Regions from separate parts of the Bradyrhizobium sp. 2S1 genome, predicted to be linked through region 2. Evidence: predicted binding sites of a transcription regulator. Region 2 holds the regulator's gene; each other region holds the start of a gene.
The links. Region 2 encodes PhoB, which activates phosphate uptake and scavenging genes when phosphate is short. Its sites were predicted from a motif close to TGTCATNNANCTGTCAT; they were not measured.
Positions count from the first base shown of each region.

Region 1: a site for PhoB is predicted at 3,270-3,286, ahead of ppk2 (polyphosphate kinase 2). Genes of this name have one in related genera too.
Region 3: a site for PhoB is predicted at 2,667-2,683, ahead of ugpB (sn-glycerol-3-phosphate ABC transporter substrate-binding protein UgpB). Genes of this name have one in related genera too.

Region 1 covers NZ_CP147717.1:9,491,259-9,497,633, reverse strand. Annotated here, with positions in the region: partial or broken gene HAP54_RS45350 (IS4 family transposase) at 1-572, shown strand, start outside; gene HAP54_RS45345 (transporter substrate-binding domain-containing protein) at 635-1,513, opposite strand; gene HAP54_RS45340 (DUF6294 family protein) at 1,687-2,109, opposite strand; gene ppk2 (polyphosphate kinase 2) at 2,257-3,204, opposite strand; gene HAP54_RS45330 (fumarylacetoacetate hydrolase family protein) at 3,347-4,519, shown strand; gene HAP54_RS45325 (hypothetical protein) at 4,628-4,960, shown strand; gene HAP54_RS45320 (IS630 family transposase) at 5,138-6,202, shown strand; gene HAP54_RS45315 (putative quinol monooxygenase) at 6,234-6,375, opposite strand, start outside.
Region 2 covers NZ_CP147717.1:1,803,599-1,809,973, forward strand. Annotated here, with positions in the region: gene HAP54_RS08640 (Hsp33 family molecular chaperone) at 1-357, opposite strand, end outside; gene argF (ornithine carbamoyltransferase) at 551-1,477, opposite strand; gene HAP54_RS08650 (aspartate aminotransferase family protein) at 1,477-2,685, opposite strand; gene HAP54_RS08655 (GcrA family cell cycle regulator) at 3,178-3,690, shown strand; gene phoB (phosphate regulon transcriptional regulator PhoB) at 3,856-4,566, opposite strand; gene phoU (phosphate signaling complex protein PhoU) at 4,696-5,412, opposite strand; gene pstB (phosphate ABC transporter ATP-binding protein PstB) at 5,424-6,242, opposite strand; gene pstA (phosphate ABC transporter permease PstA) at 6,239-6,375, opposite strand, start outside.
Region 3 covers NZ_CP147717.1:2,438,023-2,444,397, forward strand. Annotated here, with positions in the region: gene HAP54_RS11490 (MarR family winged helix-turn-helix transcriptional regulator) at 52-513, opposite strand; gene HAP54_RS11495 (organic hydroperoxide resistance protein) at 696-1,115, shown strand; gene HAP54_RS11500 (CaiB/BaiF CoA transferase family protein) at 1,333-2,538, shown strand; gene ugpB (sn-glycerol-3-phosphate ABC transporter substrate-binding protein UgpB) at 2,739-4,055, shown strand; gene ugpA (sn-glycerol-3-phosphate ABC transporter permease UgpA) at 4,121-5,002, shown strand; gene ugpE (sn-glycerol-3-phosphate ABC transporter permease UgpE) at 5,002-5,850, shown strand; gene HAP54_RS11520 (sn-glycerol-3-phosphate import ATP-binding protein UgpC) at 5,850-6,375, shown strand, end outside.

The DNA.
Region 1 (6,375 bases), 3.0 Mb from region 2:
AGATCAATGATAGCAAGGCTTTCTTCGTGACCCGGCCGAAGACGAGCATCCGGCTACGCGCGGTCAGGCATCGCACCATCCGCAACAGCAAGGGGGACGGCTTCAGGATCATCGTCGACGACGAGGTGAAGCTCACCAGTAAGGGCGACTCGCGTTTGCCGATACCGCTGCGGCGCATCAAGGTCAGGCGGGAGAACGGCGGCGTGATCACGCTTCTCACCAACGATACGACCCGAACGGCCGTCGAGATCGCCGCCCTCTACAAGAGCCGGTGGCAGATCGAACTGCTGTTCCGCTGGATCAAGCAGCACCTCGACATCCGCAAGTTCCTCGGCACCAACGACAATGCAATCCGCCTGCAAGTGCTTGCTGCGATGATTGCCTACCTACTGTTGCGCATTGCCGCGCGGACCAACTGCATCAAAATGCTGCCGCTCAGGCTCGCCGAACTCGTCAGCCAGTTCCTGTTCACCCGGCGAGCCTTCGCCAGCATCGACAAGCCTCCGCCAATCAACCCTAGCCGCCGCAAATGCAGAACGCCCCTCAACCAGATGGAACTCTGCTATGGTTGAACTTCCCCGGACAGCCCTGCCGCAAGCGGGAGAGGGGGAGGACTGCCGTCTAGGCGCTCACCTCAAATACTCAACTCCACCGGCACGTCCTCCGGCTTGACGCCGGCAAGCCCGAGGCCCTTGACGAACCATTCGCGCATCTGGCCGATGCCGCGGTTATAGTCGACCCACACCGAGAGGAAATCGCGCCAGCGCTTGTCGCCCTCGCGGCGCACCGCCATGCCGCTCGCGATCGTCACCGACGGCGAGGCCAGGATCTTGTAGCTGCCGAGATTCGGGTTCTTGGCGATCGCGGTCAGTCCGAGCACCAGCGCGTTGACCACGCAATCGACGCGGCCCGACGACATTTCCAGCATCACCTCGTCGCGCGACTTCAGCGATTTGATGGTGGCGTTCGGCGCAAACCGACGCGCCACCGCCTCGTTGGCCGAGCCGACGTCGACCGCGATCTTCACCTCCGGCTTGTTGATGTCGGCCCAGGTCTTGGCCTCCAGCCCCTTCTTCAGCATCGCGCCGAACGGATGCGGGAACACCAGATTGGTGAAATCGACCACCAGTGCCCTCTGCGGCGTCGGGTTGAGCGCGAAGCCGAGATCGATCTTGTTGGCCTGCAAATCAAGAATCGAATTGCCATAGGTCGATTCGACATACTCCAACTTGACGTCAAGCAGCTTTGCCAGGTCGTTGGCCATTTCGATCGAGAAGCCGGACCAGGTGCCGGAGGCGAGATCCTTGTTGAAATAGGGCAGCTCGCCCGGCAGCACGGCGATCCGCAGCACCTTGTTGGCGCGGATACGGTCCAGCGTGTTGTCGGCCGGCGTCTGCGCCGCGGCCGGGGTTGCCATCGCGGCGACCAGCGCGGCGCCGCTGCCGATCCCGAGCGCATAGCGCAGCGCGTCACGGCGATCTTCGGAAATTGTGATGTCGTCGGATTGAGTCAAGCGAGCCTCCCTGCACCAGATCGGGGAAGCCTAGCGTCGGGATTTGGCCGCAGCAATAGTGCGGGCCTGCGCCAATAGTAGGCGAGGCGAGGGCGCGGTTGCCTATGTTCTGAACTTCACCTCTCCCGCTTGTGGGGGAGGTCGAATAAGGCCGCGAACCGCGCCCTTAGGGCTTAGCAACGATAGGCCATGTTCGCCCCTGTGACCGAAGAAAAGAAAACGGCGGGGAAGCTTAGTTCGGCGACCCAATCGAGCACTTGGTTGTCGGTCTGGGTTTCGGGGCTTGAAAGGTGTGGAAACTGAAAAAGGACCGTCCCGTGAATATCCAAAAGAACGAGACGGTCGATAACCCAAACATCACCGTCGTCAGTTGAGAAAAATTTTGCCAACAATTCCGCTGTTCCGTCAGAACGAAGCCTGAGAGTTGGGCCGTTGTTCAGGGTGCCGTTCAAGAAGCCGGACAGCTTGCAATCGCCATAACGGATAGGCGCGCTCCAACTGAGGTCAAGGGTTTGGACAGCATGTGTCGCAACACCCTTATGAGCTTCTGGCTGGTCGGTCGATGAACTCTTGCTTTCGCGATGTTCCTTCAACATAGCCTAGGCCTCCTTTTAGCCCGCGAATTGCGGGCAACCTCTGGTTTAAGGGGGGGGTGCAAGAAGGCCAGTGAGATGCCTCACAATCTACAATCGCGATTTAGTGATCTTCCCCCGCAGCAGGGGCGGAGCGTGCATGTGGTTAGATCAATACCGTCCCGGCACGTACATCTCCGGCGGGATCGGGCCGCGGTGATAGTCGGGGTTGCGTACCCGGGGCGGCAGCACGACCGGCTGGTGTGCGACCTGCTGATACGGGATCTGGCCGAGCAGATGCGAGATGCAGTTGAGCCGGGCGCGCTTCTTGTCGACGGCGTCGACGATCCACCACGGCGAGTCCTGCAGATGGGGGCGCTCCAGCATCGTCTCCTTGGCCTTGGTGTACTGCTCCCAGCGGGTCCGCGCCTCGACGTCCATCGGGCTCAGCTTCCACTGCTTCAGCGGGTCATGGATCCGCATCGAGAAGCGGAACGCCTGTTCCTCGTCGGTGATCGAGAACCAGTATTTCAGGAGGATGGTGCCGGAGCGGATCAGCATGCGCTCGAATTCCGGCACCGACTTGAAGAATTCCTCGTACTGCTCGTCGGTGCAGAACCCCATCACCTTCTCGACGCCGGCGCGGTTGTACCAGCTGCGGTCGAACAGCACCATTTCGCCGCCGGCCGGCAGATGCGACACGTAGCGCTGAAAATACCATTGCGTGCGTTCGCGCTCGTTCGGTGCCGGCAGCGCCGCGACGCGGCAAATGCGCGGGTTGAGCCGCTGGGTGATGCGCTTGATGACGCCGCCCTTGCCGGCGGAATCGCGACCCTCGAACAGCACTACCACCTTCTTCTTCTCGTGCTGCACCCAGTCCTGCAGTTTCACCAGCTCGCCCTGCAGCCGCAGCAATTCGCGGAAATAGACCTTGCGGTCGATCGACGGATGTCCAGCGTCCCCGTCATGGTCGAGCCCGTCGAGCCTGGAATCGTCGAGCTCGAGCTCGAGTTCCTCATCGAGGCTGTCGGCCATCTCCTGGTGGATGCGGGCGCGCAAGGCTTCGTCGCGCAAGGCTTCATCTCGGGAGGCTTCGTCGGTGAGGTGGGGGGCGGTCATGCAGGTCCGTCTTTCAGTGTGTTAGATGGATCGACGGGAGCATTGACGGGCGATGTTACCCCTCTATGACAATGGCATGACCGCTGTTTCACGCAGTCGGCGGGACTGTGCTAACAAGCGATAACAACAATGGGAGACGCCGATGATTTCGCTCACGCCAAAAGACGTCCTGCCGGAGGACGCGACCGCCGGCACGCTGGTCGGACGGGTCTGGTTGCCGCAGGCCGGCGGCCCGGCCGTGGTCGCGGTGCGGGCGGACGGCGTGTTCGATGTCACGGCGCGGTTCCCGACGGTGAGCGCGCTGTGCGAGGAGAGCGATCCAGCTGCGGCGGTGCGCGCGACCAAAGGCGAGCGGCTCGGCGATTTCGACGCGATCCTCGCCAACACGCCGCCGGATCGCCGCGACGGCACAAAACCGCATCTGCTCGCGCCAGTCGATCTGCAGGTGCTGAAGGCCGCCGGCGTCACTTTCGCGATCTCGATGCTGGAGCGCGTGATCGAGGAGCGGGCGCGCGGCAATCCGTCCTCGGCGGAAGCGATCCGCACCGAGGTGGTGCGGCTGGTCGGCGACGATCTCTCCAAGCTGAAGCCCGGCTCCGAGCAGGCGATGAAGCTGAAGCAGGTGCTGATCGACCAGAACGCCTGGAGCCAGTATCTCGAGGTCGGCATCGGCCCGGACGCAGAAGTGTTCACCAAGGCGCCGACGCTGTCCTCGGTCGGCACCGGCATGGATGCCGGGCTGCATCCGAAGTCGACCTGGAACAATCCGGAGCCGGAGGTCGTGCTCATTGTTTCCGGCGCCGGCAAGATTGTCGGTGCCGCGCTCGGCAACGACGTCAATCTGCGCGATTTCGAGGGCCGCTCGGCACTGCTATTGTCGAAGGCCAAGGACAACAACGCCTCTTGCGCGATCGGCCCGCTGCTCCGCCTGTTCGACCAGACCTTCTCGCTCGACGACGTCAGGAAGATGGATGTCGGCCTGACCGTGAAGGGCGCGGACGGCTTCGTGCTGGAGGGCCATTCCTCGATCTCAAAGATCAGCCGCGACCCGACCGATCTGGTCGCCCAGACCATCGGCCCCGTGCATCAATATCCCGACGGGTTTGCGCTGTTCCTCGGCACGATGTTCGCACCCGTCAAGGACCGCGACGCCAAGGGTGAGGGCTTCACCCACAAGCGCGACGACATCGTCACCATCGAAGCTCCCCGGCTCGGCAAGCTCGTCAACCGCATGCGCAGCAGCGACGAATGCGAGCCCTGGACCTTCGGCGTCGGTGCGCTGATGAAGAATTTGGCGCGGCGCAAGGTGCTGTGAGGGCGCGGCCAGAGCGTGGGGGTGGGTTAGCCGACCACGTCCGCCGTAGCTCAACGAGCGAAGGCGGAAGGCGTAACCCACCATCTTCGCCGCGAGCGGCACGGTGGATTGGATTTCTTCTGCGTCTCCAGAGACGCGCGCAGTGCAAGCGCAGACAGCCCGAACATGTTTAGAAACCTGCGCGGCAGGTCGATCGGGTGCTGCAACTTGAGCGTGCTGCGTGCAGCGAAATTTGGATTGCCACTTTTTCCCGATTTATGTGATCTGCTTCACGCTCGCCGGCGCATGATCCGTGTCAGCATATCGGCCGGGACGCGAACAGAAGGAGTCGCGGACATGCGCGAATGGTCAAAGGGAATGCCCGATTGGCTCGCAACGGACATGCTGGTGATTGCCGTCGCACTGGCAATCATCGTGACCGGCGTGTGGATCGCGCCGTAGCTGGGTTGTTGCGCCGTCGTTCTGCCGATCTGGCGACCAGCTTCATGCCGACGGTCGGACGCCTGCTCAGTCGTAGCCCTGGACCTTCGGCGCCGGTGCGCTGATGAGGACCATGGCGCAGCGCAGCTGCTCTAGTACCTACTGTTCTTAAAGCGTGAGTCGTGATTCAAGGTCGGGATGATACCCGAAGCAAGAGAAGTCCACCTTTCGAGGAAAGATCGCAAGGTGCTTGAGGCGTGTTGCCGCTCCCCGGTGACGTTGCAGCGCGATTTGAAGCGGGCGCGGATAGTTCTGTTGGCGGCGGATGGACGCAGCACTCGGTCGATCGCCAAGGAAGTTGGGGTCCAGCCGCGGATTGTCAGCCTTTGGCGGCATCGCTATGCCGACCAAGGCCTTGAAGGGCTGCAAGACAAGCCGCGACCGGGCAAGCAGCCAATCTATACGAAGGCCACCGACAAGCGGATTCTGAAGCTGCTGGACAAGCCGCCGCCGGACGGGTTCGCACGCTGGACCGGGCCCCTGCTGGCCGGGGCGCTGGGCGATGTTGACGTCCAATATGTCTGGCGGTTCCTGCGCAGCCACAAGATTGACCTCGCGGCTCGTAAGTCCTGGTGTGAGAGCAACGACCCGAACTTTACGGCCAAAGCCGCCGATGTTGTCGGCCTCTATGTCGCCCCGCCCGCGAAGGCCATTGTGCTGTGCGTGGACGAGAAGCCCTCGATCCAGGCTTTGGAGCGAGCGCAGGGTTATCTGAAGTTGCCCAATGGCCGCGCCTTGACCGGCCAGAGCCACGATTACAAGCGGCATGGCACCACAACATTGTTTGCGGCGCTCGAAGTCGCCACCGGAAAGATCATCGCGGCGCATTCAAAACGCCGACGCCGCGTCGAGTTTCTCGACTTCATGAACAGCGTCACCGCGGCTTTTCCGAACCGGAAGCTTCACGTCATCCTCGACAACCTCAACACCCACAAGAAGAACGAGCATTGGCTCAAGGCCCACCCCAACGTGCAATTTCATTTCACGCCGACAAGTGCGTCTTGGCTCAATCAGGTCGAGGTATGGTTTTCGATCTTGCAGGGGCAGTCGCTCAGCGGCACCTCCTTCACAAGCCTCACGCAGCTTCAGGAGCACATCGATGCCTACGTCAACGCATACAACGACAGAGCCGAGCCCTTCGTCTGGACCAAGAAAAAGGTCCGTCAACGCCGTTTCAAAGGCCGCCGTATCACTCAGCTCTGATTCTGGGTACTAGCGAGCGCTGCCTTCGCCCTCAGCGAGACGGGGAAAGCTCGGTCAGCTTGAGCGACCGCACCATGTGCGCGGTCGCGGCCTTGTATGTCTGGAAGTGCGGCGTCACGAGATGCGCCTGGTAGGCTTCGGCATTGGCGTACATCTCGAAGATGACGATGCGG
Region 2 (6,375 bases):
GCGCGCCTCATCGTAACGCGCATAGGCACGTAGCCGGTCGGGCGCCTGGAAGTCGACGATCAGCAGCGAGACCGGACCGTCGGTCCGGGTCTGCAGGATGAAGCGGCCCTCGAACTTGACCGATGAGCCAAGCAGCGTGGTCAGCACGATGGCCTCGCCGAGCAGCTTGCCGACCGCGGGCGGATAATCGTGCTTGTGCAGAATCTCGTCGAGCGCGGGGCCGAGCCGGGTCAGCCGGCCGCGCAGATCCAGCGCGCCGACCTCGAAGGCCAGCACGGCATCGTCGACAGGAACCGCTGACGGCGCGCGAACCGGCGCCTCGGGCGTGATTTTGATGTCGGGGGATTGTGAAGCCATGGCGCTCTATCTGGGGTCTCGAACCATGAAATAAAGGGGCTTGCTAGGCACTCGTGTCCCGGACGCGGTGCAGCGTGCAACGCTGCTCCGCAGGGCCGGGACCCACACTGGGTCTCGGCATGGATCCCGGATCAGCAGCGCACCACGCCGCAAGAGCGGCGCGCTGCGCAGCATCCGGGAAACGCAGATATGCTCACGCGACCGCGTCGAAACACCAGGCCAGAATGCCCTTCTGCGCATGCAGGCGGTTTTCCGCCTCGTCGAACACCACGGATTGCGGCCCGTCGATCACCTCGTCGGTGACCTCCTCGCCGCGATGCGCGGGCAGGCAGTGCATGAACAGCGCGTCCGGCTTGGCGAGCGACATCAGCTTGGCATTGACCTGATAGGGCTTCAGCACGTTGTGGCGGTGCTCGCCCTCCTTGTCGCCCATCGACATCCAGGTGTCGGTGACGACGCAGTCGGCGCCGCGCACGGCGGCTTCCGGATCGGTGCCGAGCATGATCGGCGCGCCGGTCGCCTTGATCCAGTCGCGCATCGGCTTCTTCGGCGAGAGCTCCGGGGGGGTCGCGACATTGAGCTGGAACTTGAAGCGCTCGGCGGCATGTGCCCAGGAGGCCAGCACGTTGTTGTCGTCGCCGGTCCAGGCCACGGTCTTGCCCTCGATCGAGCCGCGGTTTTCCTCATAGGTCATGAGGTCGGCCATCACCTGGCAGGGATGCGAACGGCGGGTCAGGCCGTTGATGACGGGAACGGTGGCGTGGGCCGCGAGCTCGAGCAGCGCGTCATGGTTGAGGATGCGGATCATGATCGCATCGACATAGCGCGACAGCACGCGCGCGGTGTCGGCGATGGTCTCGCCGCGGCCGAGCTGCATCTCGGTGCCGGTCAGCATGATGGATTCACCGCCGAGCTGGCGCATGCCGACGTCGAACGACACCCTTGTGCGGGTCGACGGACGCTCGAAGATCATCGCCAGCGTCTTGCCCTCGAGCGGCTTCCTGCCCTTCTCATGGGCCTTCAGCTTCGCCTTCATGGCGGCGCCGGCGGACAGCATGTTGCGCAGTTCGCCGAGCGGCAGCTCGTTGATATCGAGGAAGTGACGGACCGGCTTGCTCATCATCCCGCCGCCTTCTTCGGCTGGGCCGCCGCTAGCGCAGAGCAGGCGCGCTCAAGCGAGCCGATCGACTGGTCGATCTCGGCCTCGGTGACGATCAGGGGCGCCAGGAAGCGCACCACATTGTCGCCGGCACCGACGGTGAGCAGCTTCTCGTTGCGCAGCGCAGCGACGAGGTCGCCCGAGGGCACCACGGCCTTGACGCCGATCAAAAGGCCCTCGCCGCGCACTTCCGCCAGCACGGACGGATAGCGGTCGACAACGGAAGCGAGCTTCTGCTTGAGCAGCAGCGACATCTTCTGCACGTGATCGAAGAAGCCGGGTTTCAGCATCACGTCGAGCACGGCATTGGCCGCGGCGACCGCCAGCGGATTGCCGCCGAAAGTCGAGCCGTGCGAACCCGGCGCCATGCCCTCAGCGGCCTTGGCGCTCGCCAGCACCGCGCCGATCGGGAAGCCGCCGCCGAGCGCCTTCGCCAGCGACATCACGTCAGGGGTCACGCCGGTGCGCTTGTAGGCGAAAAGATCGCCGGTGCGGCCCATACCGGTCTGCACCTCGTCGAATGCGAGCAGCAGGCCATGCTCGTCGCACAGCGCGCGCAGCGCCTTGAAGAACGCCTGCGGCGCCGAGCGCACGCCGCCCTCGCCCTGCACCGGCTCGATCAGGATGCCGGCGGTATGCGGGCCGATCGCCTTCTTCACCGCCTCGATGTCGCCGTGCGGCACCTGGTCGAAGCCGTCCATCGGCGGGCCAAAACCCTCGAGATATTTTGGCGAGCCGGTCGCGGCCAGCGTACCCAGCGTGCGGCCATGGAAGGCACCTTCGAAGGTGATGATGCGGTAGCGCTCGGGATGGCCCTTGGAGAAGTGATAGTGGCGGACCAGCTTGATCACGCCTTCCATCGCCTCTGCGCCGGAATTGCAGAAGAACACGAAGTCGGCAAAGCTCTGCTCGCACAGCCGGGCGGCCAGCGCCTCGCCGTCCGGGCTCTTGAACAGGTTCGACATGTGCCAGAGCTTGGTCGCCTGTTCCTGCAGCGCCTTGACCAGATGCGGATGCGCATGCCCGAGCGCGTTCACCGCAACGCCCGAGGTGAAATCGAGATAGCGGTCGCCGTTGGTTGCGATCAGCCAGGCGCCGTCGCCGCGCTCGAAGCCGAGATCGACCCGGGCGAAGACGGGGAGCAGATGCGACGAGGCGCTGTTGGTCATGGCGTTCACTGCCGGTTTGAAGCCGACAATTGCCGGGCGGCTTGACGCCAGTGCAGCAACGGCCAGCTTCGGAAAACAAAACGGCCGCCTTTGCGGGCGGCACGTACAGGCATTCTATGCTGCGGCCAGTAGGTGTCAATCGCCAGCAGCCGGCCTTTGCCGACCTTCCTGCGATGCGGAACGAGCGCAATCCGGAGCATTCCGGTGCGGTGGAAAAGCCTCATTGCAGTGCTTAACTTTGTGGGAACATGTGGACGCACGGCCGCGGACTCTTGCGCCAGAGTCACGCCATATTGTAGCGTTTGGCCTGTCGGGTACGACATCTCGTGCGGCAGTACTGGACCCTCTAAGTAGCCTTCGTGTCACACGTAAACGTTCGGGCTCAAAACCGCGCCCGGCGAGGGCTAAGGGATTCTGGCCGCTGGGATTTTGACCCGGATTTGGCTCGCAGCGTCGCTCCAATGACCGGCGCCATGCGAAAGGAAGAATGCGATGACTGTATTGACCTGGTCCGACGATCGCGTCGAGCAGCTGAAGAAGCTCTGGGAGTCTGGCCTCTCGGCCAGCCAGATCGCCGCGGAACTTGGCAATGTGACGCGAAACGCCGTGATCGGCAAAGTGCATCGGCTCGGCCTCTCCGGCCGCGCCAAGGCCCCCTCCACGGCGGCGCCGCGGCAGCGCAAGGCCCGCCCCGCCCAGCACATGATGCGGGTGGCGCGTCCGGTCTCGCGCGGCAACACCGCGCTGGCGCATGCCTTCGAGGTCGAGATGGAGCCCTATCCGATCTCCTACGACAACGTGGTGCCGATGAGCCAGCGGCTGTCGCTGCTCGAGCTGAACGAAGCCACCTGCCACTGGCCGGTCGGCGATCCCTCGAGCCCGGAATTCTTCTTCTGCGGCGGCAAGGCGCTCGGCGGCCTGCCCTATTGCGCACACCACTCGCGCGTCGCCTACCAGCCCGCCGGCGATCGCCGCCGGCCGTCGGCGAAACCGCAGATCAAGTGAGCACTCGGGACACTGGCGTAGACTTCAAAAACAAATCCCCGCGAAAGCGGGGATTTTTTTGTGGCTCGTCGCCCGGATGCATCACCGGCGACGTCCCGGCCTAGTGCGCAATTGCGCACTAGGCCGGGACGACGCCGTGTTGCGGCTTGTGAATGCCGCGCGGCCTTACGGCTGCGGCTCAGCCTTTGCGAAGCGGTCGTCGAGCGCGTAGCCGGCGCCGCGAACGGTGCGGATCGGATCCTGCTCGCGGCCCGGATTGAGCAGCTTGCGCAGGCGGCCGATATGCACGTCGACGGTGCGCTCATCGATATAGATGTCGCGGCCCCAGACGCTGTCGAGCAGCTGCTCGCGGCTGAACACCCGGCCGGGATGCTCGAGGAAGAATTCGAGCAGACGATATTCGGTCGGCCCGAGATCGATCGGGCGGCCGGAGCGCGCCACACGGCGCTTCTCGCGGTCGAGCTCGATGTCGCCATAGGTCAGCACGGTGGCAAGCCGCTCCGGGCTCGCACGGCGCAGCAGGCCCTTCACGCGCGCCAGCAGCTCGGGCACCGAGAACGGCTTGACGATGTAATCGTCGGCGCCGGTGGCAAGCCCGCGCACGCGCTCACTCTCCTCGCCGCGCGCGGTCAGCATGATGATCGGAAGCTGCTTGGTCTCGGGCCGCGCCCGCAGACGGCGGCACAGCTCGATGCCGGACAGGCCCGGCAGCATCCAGTCCAGCACAACGAGGTCGGGGATGCGCTCCTTCAACCTGGTGTCGGCGTCGTCGCCGCGTCCCACCGTTTCGACGTCGTAGCCTTCCGCATCGAGGTTGTAGCGCAACAGCGTCGTCAGCGCTTCCTCGTCTTCGACTACCAGAATGCGTGCGCTCATCGGTCTAAGTTCTTTCTCTGTGGTGATCCGTTGCCCAAACGCAAACCGAAACACTCAACCCCTGAGCATATTCCCCGTGGAAACGGTTTGTCGCGACGACAATCCGGTTCCGCCGATGCGGATCATGCCCTAGTTGCCCGGCACCGTGGTGGCGAAATTGGTCATATCGCCCTTCGGACGCTTGTCGGTGATCTGCTGGCCCTCGATCATGTAGAACACGGTCTCGGCGATGTTGGTGGCGTGGTCGCCGATCCGCTCGATGTTCTTGGCGCAGAACATCAGATGGATGCAGAACGAGATGTTGCGCGGATCCTCCATCATGTAGGTGAGCAGCTCGCGGAACAGCGAGGTGCAGATCGCATCGACCTCCTCGTCGCCCTTCCAGACGTTCATCGCCGCCGGCAGATCGTGCGCCGCATAGGCGTCGAGCACCGACTTGACCTGAGACAGTACGAGGTCGGTCATGTGCTCGAGGCCGCGGATCAACTTCAGCGGCTGGAAATCGCTCTCCAGCGCGGCGACGCGCTTGCCCATGTTCTTGGCGAGGTCGCCGATCCGCTCGAGGTCGGTCGCGACGCGCATCGCGCTGACGATCTCGCGCAGGTCGATCGCCATCGGCTGGCGGCGGGCGATCGTCAGCACCGCGCGCTCTTCGATGACGCGCTGCAGATTGTCGATCTCGATGTCGGCGGCGACCACGCGCTTGCCCAGCGCGACGTCGCGGCGGATCAGCGCGTCGACCGACTCGGTGATCATGCGCTCGACGAGGCCGCCCATCTCGGCGACCAGACGGGTCAACTCCTGCAGGTCGCTGTCGAATGCCTTGGCGGTATGTTCAGAAGCCATCGCTTGTCTCCTCAGCCGAACCGGCCGGTGATGTAGTCCTGCGTGCGTCGATCGCTCGGCGAGGTGAAAATCTTGTTGGTGTCGTCGAACTCGATCAGCTCGCCGAGATACATGAAGGCCGTTTTGTCGGAGACGCGCGCCGCCTGCTGCATGTTGTGGGTGACGATCGCGATCGTGTAGTCCTCGGAGAGCTCCTGGATCAGCTCCTCGACCTTGGCGGTCGAGATCGGGTCGAGCGCCGAGCACGGCTCGTCGAACAGGATCACCTCGGGACGCACCGCCACGGTGCGCGCGATGCACAGCCGCTGCTGCTGGCCGCCGGAGAGCGACAGGCCGGAAGCGTTCAGCTTGTCCTTGACCTCGTTCCACAGCGCGCCGCCGCGCAGCGCCTTCTCGACCCGGTCGTCCATCTCGGACTTCGAGATCTTCTCGTAGAGGCGGATGCCGAAGGCGATGTTCTCGTAGATCGTCATCGGGAACGGCGTCGGCTTCTGGAACACCATGCCGACCCGCGCACGCAGCAGATTGAGGTCGAGCTTGGGATCGAGAATGTTGGTCTGGTCCAGCATCAGCTGGCCGACCGCGCGCTGGCCCGGATAGAGATCGTACATCCGGTTGAAGATGCGCAGCAGGGTCGACTTGCCGCAGCCCGACGGGCCGATGAACGCCGTGACGCGGTTGGTGCCGAGCGTCAGGTTGATGTTCTTCAGCGCGTGGTGCTCGCCGTAATAGAAGTTGAGGTTGCGCACCGTGACTTTCGGCGGCGCTTCCGGCAGCGGTACCTGGGGAACGTGGCTCGCGGCAGTCGTGGAAACGGAAAGCTCGGTCATTTTGCGGCCCTTTCGGCACCAAGGATGCGCGCGCCGATGTTCAGCGCGAGCACAGTGAATGTGATGAGCAGCGCACCGCTCCACGCCAGCTCTTTCCAGTAGGCGTAGGGGCTCTGCACGAAGTTGTTGATGG
Region 3 (6,375 bases), 630 kb from region 2:
TCAGCCTTGCCCTGACAGGGGGCGCCGCGTTCCCGGATAAGAGACCGCCCCCTACTCCCCCAGCACTGCATTCAGCCGGTCGCGCAGCGCGACGATCTCATCCTTCATCGCCAGTAACTCGCCGACCGTGCAGTCCGAGGCCGCGAGGATCGACTGCGGAACGGCCTTGGCCTTTTCGCGCAGCGCGTGGCCCTGCGGCGTCAGCGCGATCAGGACCTGGCGCTCGTCGTCGGTGCTGCGGGTCCGCTTGATCAGTTCGGCCGCCTCGAGCCGCTTGAGCAGCGGCGTCAGCGTGCCGGAATCCAGGAACAGGCGCTCGCCGAGGTGCTTCACCGGCACGTCGTCGCGCTCCCACAGCGCCAGCATCACGAGATACTGCGGATAGGTCAGCCCAAGCCGGTCGAGCAGCGGCTTGTAGACGCGGTTGAAGGCGTGCGCGGTCGAATAGACCGCAAAGCAGATCTGGTTATCGAGCCGCAGCGCCTGATCCGCCGCCGTTGGTTTCCTGACCATGATTCCCATCGAATCCATCTCGTTTCCGGGTCATTCTGGGCTCACGGGAGCCGGGATTCAATTGCGAACAATTAAATGTGAGGCCACATATTTTATATTGTGCGCAATCTAATTGCGTGCAATTAATCGTTCGTCGAACACGAACTCAAGTCCACCGAAGTCCAAACCCAAGGGAGACCACCATGTCTGTGCTCTACAAGACCAGCGCCAAGGCAACCGGCGGCCGCGACGGCCATGCGGCGACGCTCGACGGCGCGCTCGACGTCAAGCTCACCACCCCGAAGGAGCTCGGTGGCGGCGGCGGCGCCGGCAACAATCCGGAGCAGCTGTTCGCGGCCGGCTATGCGGCCTGCTTCATCGGCGCCATGAAGTTCGTGGCCTCGCAGGGCGGCCCGAAGGTTCCTGCCGACGCCTCGGTGACCTCGACGGTCGGTATCGGCCCGCGCTCTGCAGGCGGCTTCGGCCTCGCCGTCGAGCTCGCCGTCTCGCTGCCCGGCCTTCCCCGGGCCGAGGCCGAAGCGCTGGTCGAAAAGGCCCACCAGGTGTGCCCCTATTCCAACGCGACCCGCGGCAATGTCGACGTCAAGCTGAGCGTCGTCTAATTCGCCTTCCGCCAATGGTCCGCCACATCAGCGTGGCGGACCATTGCATTTGCAGGAGATCATTGCATTTCGAATGCCAGTTCGCTTGGCGAACGCAGGCGCGGCCCACTGCATGGGCCTGCGCGGACGGGAGCATTGCTGCCTCGCCCGAAGACCGTTAGTGACCGTTAGCTCTGGGACCTCGTTTTTGAGTCCCAACTGAGCGAAGGTTGCTTCCATGAATACCCCAGCGGCTACGGGCGCGATGAGCGGACTGCGCGTGATCGATCTGACGCGCGTGCTCGGCGGCCCGTATTGCACCCAGATCCTCGCCGACCACGGCGCCGACGTGATCAAGGTCGAGCCGCCCGCCGGCGATGAGGTGCGCGACTGGGGCCCTCCCTTCCACGAGGAAGACGCGGCCTATTTCGTCGGCATCAACCGCAACAAGCGCTCGATCGGCCTCGACCTCGCCTCCGAGGGCGGACGCGTCGTGCTGATGAAGATGCTCGAGACCGCCGACGTGCTGATCGAGAATTTCAAGCCGGGCACGCTCGACAGATGGGGCATCGGCAACGACGTGCTGCGCGCGAAGTTTCCGCGCCTCGTGCATTGCCGGATCTCCGGCTTCGGTGCCGACGGCCCGCGCGGCGGCAATCCGGGCTATGATGCGATCATCCAGGCGATGACCGGCATGATCGCGGCCACCGGCTCGCCGGAGAGCGGCCCGATGCGCATCGGCGTGCCGCTGGTCGACATCACCACCGGTCTCTATGCGGCGATCGGCATCCTGATGGCGCTGTCGGAGCGGCAGCGTTCGGGGCTCGGCCAGTTCATCGAGACCACGCTGTACGAGACCGGGCTTGCGATCATGCATCCGCACACCGCGAACTATTTCATGCACGGCAAGCCGCCGTCGCTCACCGGCAACGAGCATCCCAACCTCGTGCCCTACGCGATCTTCCCGACCAAGACCGACAACATCTTCATCGGCGTCGGCAATGACGGCACCTTCCGCAAGCTCGCCAAGGAAATCGGTAAGCCGGAACTCGGTACCGATCCGCGCTTTGCCCGCAACAAGGACCGCATCGCCAACCGCGATGCGCTGCGGGCGGAGCTTGCCGCGGTGTTCAGCCAGCACGAGGCCGAGCCGCTGTGCAACCGGCTGCTCGCCGCCGGCCTGCCGGCAGGCCCGGTGCAGAAGATCGACCAGGCGCTGACCAACCCGCACACCATCCATCGCGGCGACGTCATCGAGAAGGATTGGTACAAGGGCGTCGCCTCGCCGATCCGCCTCGAACGCACCAAGCCGAGCCTGCGCCGCACGCCGCCGAAGTTCAGCCAGCACGCTGCGGAAGTGCTCGGCGAGTTCGGCTACTCCAAGGACGAGATCAGCGGCCTGGTTGAGAAGGGCGTGGTCTGCGGTCCCCAGCGCAAGCGCTAAACCTCACGCCTGCTCTGCGGTGCAACGTCGCGTCCGGCGTTGCACCGCACGGACGCGGCCGCAATCTCCGCCTTTTTTACCGCTTCCCTTTGCTTCGGCTTCCCCCCTACCATGACTTTCGTTTATACGGTCATTTGAACGTCATCCGGCGCTGTTAACGCGCGCAACGAAAGATGGCGTTCCAACCGGGAGGGGTTTTGATGATCTTTCGACGACTCGGCGCTGCTGCGGCAGCCGCTGCCGCGCTTGCATTCGCGTCGCCAGCATTTGCGGTGACCGAGATTCAGTGGTGGCACGCGATGACCGGCGCCAACAACGACGTCATCGTCAAGCTGGCCAACGACTTCAACGCCGCGCAATCCGATTACAAGGTCATCCCGACCTACAAGGGCGGCTACGCCGACACCATGAACGCCGGCATCGCCGCATTCCGCGCCGGCAACGCGCCGCATATCATGCAGGTGTTCGAGGTCGGCACCGCGACGATGATGGCCGCCACCGGCGCCGTCAAACCGGTCTACAAGCTGATGGCCGATGCCGGCGAGAAGTTCGATCCGAGCGTCTATCTGCCCGCGATCACCGGCTACTACTCGACCTCGAAGGGCGAGATGCTGTCATTCCCCTTCAACTCGTCGTCGACCGTGATGTGGGTCAATCTCGACGCGCTGAAGAAGGCCAACATCGCCGAGATTCCGAAGACCTGGCCGCAACTGTTCGACGACGCCAAGAAGCTGAAGGCGGCCGGCTACGCCACCTGCGGCTTCTCCGGCTCCTGGGTCACCTGGGTCAATCTCGAGCAGCTTTCGGCCTGGCACAACGTGCCGCTCGCCAGCAAGGCCAACGGCCTCGACGGCTTCGACACCGTGCTCGAATTCAACGGCCCGCTGCAGGTCAAGCACCTCGAGACTCTGGTCGAGCTGCAGAAGGACAAGACCTACGACTATGCCGGCCGCACCAACACCGGCGAAGGCCGCTTCACCTCCGGTGAGTGCCCGATCTACCTGACCTCGTCGGCCTTCTTCGGCAACGTCAAGGCGCAGGCCAAGTTCAACTTCACCGCGGCGCCGATGCCGTACTATCCCGACGTCAAGGGCGCGCCGCAGAACTCGATCATCGGCGGCGCCTCGCTCTGGGTCATGGGCGGCAAATCGGCCGAGGAATACAAGGGCGTGGCCAAGTTCCTGACCTTCCTCTCGGACACCGACCGCCAGATCTGGATCCACAAGGCCTCGGGCTATCTGCCGATCACCAAGGCAGCCTATGCCAAGGCCAAGGAAGAGGGCTTCTACAAGGACCAGCCCTATCTCGAGACCCCGCTGCTTGAACTCACCAACAAGGAGCCGACCGAGAATTCCCGCGGTCTGCGCCTTGGCAACATGGTGCAGCTGCGCGACATGTGGTCGGAGGAGATCGAGCAGGCGCTGGCCGGCAAGAAGACCGCCAAGCAGGCGCTGGACGCCGCCGTCGAGCGCGGCAACCAGATGCTGCGGCAGTTTGAAAAGACCGCCGTCCGCTGACATGATGCCTTGAGGCCATCCCCCGGCAGGCCGCGACCTCGCGGCCTGCCCTTTTTGCCGAGACCATGCAAAAGCAAGCGATTTTCCAATCAAAGCTGTTGCCTTACGCGCTGGTTGCTCCGCAACTCGCGATCGTCCTGATCTTTTTCTACTGGCCGGCCGTGCAGGCGGTGATCCAGTCCTTCCTGCTGCAGGACGCCTTCGGCCTGTCCTCCAGCTTCGTTTGGTTCGAGAACTATCTCGAACTGTTCAAGGACCAGACCTATTTCGCCGCGATCGTCAGGACCTTCGCGTTCTCGTTCGCGATCGCGGCCTCCTCGCTGTCCTTTGCGCTGCTGCTCGCGGTCATGGCCGACAGGCCGCTGCGCGGCTCGACGCTCTACCGCACGTTGCTGATCTGGCCCTACGCGGTGGCTCCGCCGGTGGTCGGCGTGCTCTGGGTGTTCATGCTGCATCCCTCGCTCGGCGTGCTGTCGCGCTATCTGCGCGGCATGGGCATCGACTGGAATCCGCTGCTCAACGGCGACCAGGCGGCGGCCCTGATCATCCTCGCCGCGGCCTGGAAGCAGATCTCCTACAATTTCCTGTTCTTCCTCGCGGGCCTGCAGAGCATCCCGAAGAGCGTGATCGAGGCCGCCGCGATCGACGGCGCCCGTCCGATGCGGCGGTTCTGGACCGTGATCTTCCCGCTGCTGTCGCCGACCATCTTCTTCCTCCTGGTCATCAACATCGTCTACGCCTTCTTCGACACTTTCGGCATCATCGACACCATGACCCGCGGCGGTCCGGGCAAGGCGACCGAGACGCTGGTCTACAAGGTCTATACCGACGGTCTGCTCGGCGGCAATCTCGGCTCCTCGGCGGCGCAGTCGGTCATCCTGATGGTCATCGTCGTCGTGCTGACCGGCATCCAGTTCCGCTTCGTCGAACGCAAGGTGACCTACTGATGGTCGAGGAGGAAGGCTTCCAGCGCTATCTGGCTCACGCCATCCTGTGGATCGGGATCGCGATCGTTGCCTTCCCGGTCTATCTCGCGATCGTCGCCTCGACCCAGGACAACGCGGTCATCGCCAACGGCCAGATGTCGCTGTTGCCGGGCGGCCACTTCCTCGAGACCTACTACCAGACGCTGTTTGTCGGCACGAGCGGCTCGACCCGCGAGCCGGTGCTCAACATGATGCTGAACTCGCTGATCATGGCGCTCCTGATCGCGGTCGGCAAAATCGCGATCTCGATCATCTCGGCCTACGCGATCGTGTATTTCCGATTTCCCTTCCGGATGGCGATCTTCTGGATCATCTTCATCACCCTGATGCTGCCCGTCGAGGTGCGCATCTACCCGACCTACAAGATCGTCGCCGATCTGCATCTGCTCGACAGCTATGCCGGCCTGTCGCTGCCGCTGATCGCCTCGGCCACCGCGACGCTGCTGTTCCGCCAGTTCTTCATGACCGTGCCGGATGAACTGCTCGAGGCCTCGCGAATCGACGGCGCGGGCCCGTTCCGCTTCTTCTGGGATACGCTACTGCCGCTGTCGCGCACCAACATGGCCGCGCTGTTCGTGATCCTGTTTATCCTCGGCTGGAATCAGTATCTCTGGCCGCTGTTGATCACCACGCGCGACGACATGCAGACCATCCAGGTCGGCATTCGCAAGATGATCACCACGACCGACGCGCTGACCGAATGGCCGGTGGTGATGGCGACCGCGCTGCTGGCGATGCTGCCGCCGGTGTTCGTCGTGGTCGCGATGCAGAAACTGTTCGTGCGCGGATTGGTGGAGACGGAAAAGTAATGGCTAACGTCACGCTGCGCAGCGTCCGCAAGACCTATCCCGGCGGCTTCGAGGCCATCAAGGGCGTCGATGTCGACGTCGGCGACGGCCAGTTCTGCGTGCTGGTCGGCCCCTCCGGCTGCGGCAAGTCCACGCTGCTGCGCATGGTCGCGGGGCTCGAGACCATCACCGGCGGCGAGATCGACATCGGCGGCCGCGTCGTCAACCAGATCGAGCCCGCCGATCGCGACATCGCGATGGTGTTCCAGAACTACGCGCTCTATCCGCACATGAGCGTCTACAACAACATGGCCTACGGCCTGCGCAACCGCGGCATGGCCGAGACCGAGATCAGGACCCGGGTGGAGGAAGCCGCCCGCGTGCTCGAGCTCTCGCCGATGCTGGAGCGCAAGCCGCGCCAGCTCTCCGGCGGCCAGCGCCAGCGCGTCGCGATGGGCCGCGCCATCGTGCGTCAGCCGAAAGTGTTCCTGTTCGACGAGCCGCTGTCGAACCTCGACGCCAAGCTGCGCATCGCGATGCGGGTCG